Regions from separate parts of the Psychrobacillus sp. FSL K6-4046 genome, predicted to be linked through region 1. Evidence: a T-box and tRNA genes for the amino acid it is inferred to sense, from the RefSeq annotation. Region 1 holds a T-box; the other holds one or more tRNA genes.
What was found. The T-box of region 1 lies ahead of proS (proline--tRNA ligase). A T-box ahead of a tRNA ligase gene usually reads a tRNA of that ligase, here a tRNA-Pro.
Positions count from the first base shown of each region.

Region 2: it encodes a tRNA-Pro, which carries the amino acid that the T-box ahead of proS (proline--tRNA ligase) is inferred to sense. The anticodon was not compared.

Region 1 is NZ_CP152020.1:865,511-867,739, forward strand. Features, by position in the region: gene MKY09_RS04100 (aminotransferase class I/II-fold pyridoxal phosphate-dependent enzyme) at 1-881, opposite strand, end outside; T-box leader at 1,015-1,233, shown strand; gene proS (proline--tRNA ligase) at 1,278-2,229, shown strand, end outside.
Region 2 is NZ_CP152020.1:1,233,128-1,235,356, forward strand. Features, by position in the region: rRNA gene rrf (5S ribosomal RNA) at 1-95, shown strand, start outside; tRNA gene MKY09_RS05955 (tRNA-Val) at 132-207, shown strand; tRNA gene MKY09_RS05960 (tRNA-Thr) at 220-295, shown strand; tRNA gene MKY09_RS05965 (tRNA-Lys) at 302-374, shown strand; tRNA gene MKY09_RS05970 (tRNA-Leu) at 397-481, shown strand; tRNA gene MKY09_RS05975 (tRNA-Gly) at 499-573, shown strand; tRNA gene MKY09_RS05980 (tRNA-Leu) at 589-677, shown strand; tRNA gene MKY09_RS05985 (tRNA-Arg) at 694-770, shown strand; tRNA gene MKY09_RS05990 (tRNA-Pro) at 780-856, shown strand; tRNA gene MKY09_RS05995 (tRNA-Ala) at 874-949, shown strand; tRNA gene MKY09_RS06000 (tRNA-Met) at 977-1,050, shown strand; tRNA gene MKY09_RS06005 (tRNA-Ile) at 1,057-1,133, shown strand; tRNA gene MKY09_RS06010 (tRNA-Ser) at 1,146-1,238, shown strand; tRNA gene MKY09_RS06015 (tRNA-Met) at 1,433-1,509, shown strand; tRNA gene MKY09_RS06020 (tRNA-Asp) at 1,513-1,588, shown strand; tRNA gene MKY09_RS06025 (tRNA-Phe) at 1,732-1,807, shown strand; tRNA gene MKY09_RS06030 (tRNA-Gly) at 1,816-1,889, shown strand; tRNA gene MKY09_RS06035 (tRNA-Ile) at 1,896-1,972, shown strand; tRNA gene MKY09_RS06040 (tRNA-Asn) at 1,977-2,051, shown strand; tRNA gene MKY09_RS06045 (tRNA-Ser) at 2,059-2,149, shown strand; tRNA gene MKY09_RS06050 (tRNA-Glu) at 2,157-2,228, shown strand.

The DNA.
Region 1 (2,229 bases):
AAATGGACATGAAACATATTGGAAACGGGTATTTCTGGTACAGTGTAAATATCCTTACAATCATTAAATAGCTGTGCTAGCTCTACAGAATTTTGGTAGTATTGCTCCATTTTGTGTGCTCGCTTATCAAAATAATAATCTGCTGATAGAATATAAGGGTACAAGCTTATAAGTGTTCCACCATAACGCTTTCTCCAAACTTTAGATTTCTCTATGAAATCCTCGTCACCGGCTAGAATAGCTCCCGCAATACCGCCAATTCCTTTATAAAAAGATACATAAACACTATCAAATAGGTCGCAAACCTCAGTGGCTGTTTTATTATAGTATGGTAATACTTCTAAAAGTCGTGCTCCGTCTAAATGAAGCTTTATACCTTTTTCACGGCAATAGGCTGAAATCTGTTCTAACGTTTCAAAGCTAGGAAGCTGGCCACCAATTTCTCTTTGGGGTAGCTCCAATAGAAGACATGCTATGTCCTCTTTAAGGTTTTTTACGTCTTCTAGCTCAATTACTCGATCCTTGTCTGCAAGCAGGATCGTTTTAATCTGGTGTAATTCTTTTAAACCATCCATCTCGTGTATTTCTAAATGACATAAAGGGTGATAGGCAACCTGGTTAAGCTGCTTCTCATCGCACCAAATACGTAATGCAATTTGCTGAGCCATTGTTCCACTGGGGAAAAATGCAGAAGTTCCCTTACCTAAAAGTTTAGCCATCTTCTTCTGAAAATCTTCTATAATAGGCCCGTTTCCATAGATATCGCTAAATTGGTCCTCAGAAACATCCTTCAATGCATCCTTTAAGACGGAGATATCTCGATTTCTATGACCGGATAAATAATATGTACATTCGTTAAAGGAACTTTTTAAATCATTCATGTAATCTTCCCCTATCTTGTTTTGTCTTTACCATAATATAAGTATAATGTATTTTTATTCTGATTGTTTAAATTAATTGGTATAAAAGAAGTACGTTGTATTAATACGTTCCTTTTGGTATATTATTAGTAATATACAATCTACGATGTGATCAAGTAAATAAGAATTGTGAAACAGAAAATATAGCGTTTGCTGAGAGCTATATCACCCCTTCTTGTTGAAACCTACCACGGAGATGTTATGCAAACATAACCGATTCGTTATCGTTATCAAACGTTTAGAGGGCTTAAAACTTATTTTAAGCTAAACTAAGGTGGTACCACGTCTATTCAAGCACAAGGACGTCCTTTTCGAAGGACAGCTTTGTGCTTTTTTATATTTTAAGGAGGAAAAGTAATGACTAACCAACAACAAAACGATTTTACTAAATGGTATATCGACACAATCCAAAAAGCTGATTTAATGGATTATACACCAGTACGTGGATGTATTGCATTTAAACCGGACGGCTACGAAATCTGGGAGCATATCCAAGCAGAGATGAACCAACGCTTTAAAGAGACAGGACACCGTAACGCTTATTTTCCAATGCTAATTCCTGAATCATTTTTCCAAAAGGAAAAGGATCATATTGAAGGCTTCTCACCAGAGCTTCCATGGGTTACAGAGGCTGCAGGTGAAAAACTAGAGGAGCGTTTAGCGCTTCGTCCAACCTCTGAAACAATGATTGGTCATCTGTATTCTGATTGGATTAAAAGCTATCGTGACCTACCTGTACTGATCAACCAATGGGCTAACGTATTCCGTTGGGAAAAGAAAACACTTCCTTTCATTCGTACCTCTGAGTTTTTATGGCAAGAGGGCCATACAGCTCATGTGGATGAAGAAGAAGCTCGTCAAGAAACAATGCAAATGCTAAATATTTATAAAGAGGTAGTAGAGGGACTTTTAGCTATTCCTGTATATGACGGTCAAAAAACTCCATCTGAACGCTTTGCAGGGGCAGTAGATACTTATTCCATCGAAGCTATGATGAAGGATGGAAAAGCGGTTCAAGCTGGAACTTCTCATTACCTTGGAACTAAATTCGCTGAAGCATTCGATATCAAATATTTGAATAAAGAAAACAAGCACCAGCATGTGCATACGACTTCTTGGGGAACTTCTACTCGATTAATCGGATCTGTGATCATGGTTCATGGTGATGAGCAAGGTCTTGTGCTGCCACCACGTATTGCACCGACACAAGTTGTTTTAATACCAGTCGGGCCATGGAAAAAGAACCCAGCAATAATGGAAAAACTAGATGAAATCTTTGCTGCATTAAAAGCAAAAGGTATCCGAGTTC
Region 2 (2,229 bases), 370 kb from region 1:
GTCACACCCGTTCCCATACCGAACACGGAAGTTAAGCTCTTCAGCGCCGATGGTAGTTGGGGGTCTCCCCCTGCAAGAGTAGGACGTCGCTGGGCTTGCAATAAAAATACATAATAACATTTTAATACCCAGGAGGATTAGCTCAGCTGGGAGAGCATCTGCCTTACAAGCAGAGGGTCGGCGGTTCGAGCCCGTCATCCTCCACCATTACTTACTCCTGCCGGAGTAGCTCAACTGGTAGAGCAACTGACTTGTAATCAGTAGGTTGAGGGTTCAAGTCCTTTCTCCGGCACCATTTTCCGAGCCATTAGCTCAGTTGGTAGAGCATCTGACTTTTAATCAGAGGGTCGAAGGTTCGAGTCCTTCATGGCTCATTCACTTTTGTGAAATAAATATGCGGGTGTGGCGGAACTGGCAGACGCACTAGACTTAGGATCTAGCGCCGCAAGGCGTGGGGGTTCGACTCCCTTCACCCGCACCATTTAATTTAATAACCGAGCGGAAGTAGTTCAGTGGTAGAACACCACCTTGCCAAGGTGGGGGTCGCGAGTTCGAACCTCGTCTTCCGCTCCAAAGATTCACTAAAGTGCCGGGGTGGCGGAACTGGCAGACGCACAGGACTTAAAATCCTGCGGTAGGTGACTACCGTACCGGTTCGATTCCGGTCCTCGGCACCACTTTTAAGTAACATTAGCGCCCGTAGCTCAATTGGATAGAGCGTCTGACTACGGATCAGAAGGTTGTGGGTTCGACTCCTGCCGGGCGCGCCAATATATATACGGGAAGTAGCTCAGCTTGGTAGAGCACTTGGTTTGGGACCAAGGGGTCGCAGGTTCGAATCCTGTCTTCCCGACCAGTTATTAATAAAAATTTGGGGCCTTAGCTCAGCTGGGAGAGCGCCTGCCTTGCACGCAGGAGGTCAGCGGTTCGATCCCGCTAGGCTCCACCAAATATAAAATTTTCTTTTAAAGTTCCTGGCGGCGTAGCTCAGCTGGCTAGAGCATTCGGTTCATACCCGAAAGGTCGTGGGTTCGACTCCCTCTGCCGCCATCTTAAGGACCTTTAGCTCAGTTGGTTAGAGCAGACGGCTCATAACCGTCCGGTCGCAGGTTCGAGTCCTGCAAGGTCCACCAACATAATTTTTCGGAGGAATACCCAAGTCTGGCTGAAGGGATCGGTCTTGAAAACCGACAGGCGGGTCATACCGCGCGGGGGTTCGAATCCCTCTTCCTCCTCCATCTTATTGTTAGTGGGAAATATACATACCAAGTAATTGAATGAAAAGTTGATTTAAATTTCAACTACTCTTATTGTCGCGGGGTGGAGCAAATCGCTTCACGAAGAAAGCGATTAACGTCGACGCAAGCGAAGCGTGGAAGACGTAAAACTCACTAAATGCGCAGTTGATTTAAATTTCAACTACTCTTATTGTCGCGGGGTGGAGCAGTTCGGTAGCTCGTCGGGCTCATAACCCGAAGGTCACAGGTTCAAATCCTGTCCCCGCAACCAAATGGTCCCGTGGTGTAGCGGTTAACATGCCTGCCTGTCACGCAGGAGATCGCCGGTTCGATCCCGGTCGGGACCGCCATTTATTATTCAATATGTTAGAGATTTAGGATAAGCAAGCAAATCGAGGAAGCAATCGAACGAAAGAAGGAGCGTACTAAAGTACGTGACTGAATGAGTGAGTGAAGCTGACAAAGAGTTGTGCTGCTTAGCGTAAATCGAAGAGGCTCAGTAGCTCAGTCGGTAGAGCAAAGGACTGAAAATCCTTGTGTCGGCGGTTCGATTCCGTCCTGAGCCACCATTTATCACGCGGGTGTAGTTTAGTGGTAAAACCTCAGCCTTCCAAGCTGATGATGAGAGTTCGATTCTCTTCACCCGCTCCAATTAATGGGCCTATAGCTCAGCTGGTTAGAGCGCACGCCTGATAAGCGTGAGGTCGATGGTTCGAGTCCATTTAGGCCCACCATTATTCCGAAGTAGCTCAGTGGTAGAGCAATCGGCTGTTAACCGATTGGTCGTAGGTTCGAGTCCTACCTTCGGAGCCATATATATGGGGAAGTACTCAAGTGGCTGAAGAGGCGCCCCTGCTAAGGGTGTAGGTCGGGCAACCGGCGCGAGGGTTCAAATCCCTCCTTCTCCGCCATATATAAGGCCCCTTGGTCAAGCGGTTAAGACACCGCCCTTTCACGGCGGTAACACGGGTTCGAATCCCGTAGGGGTCAT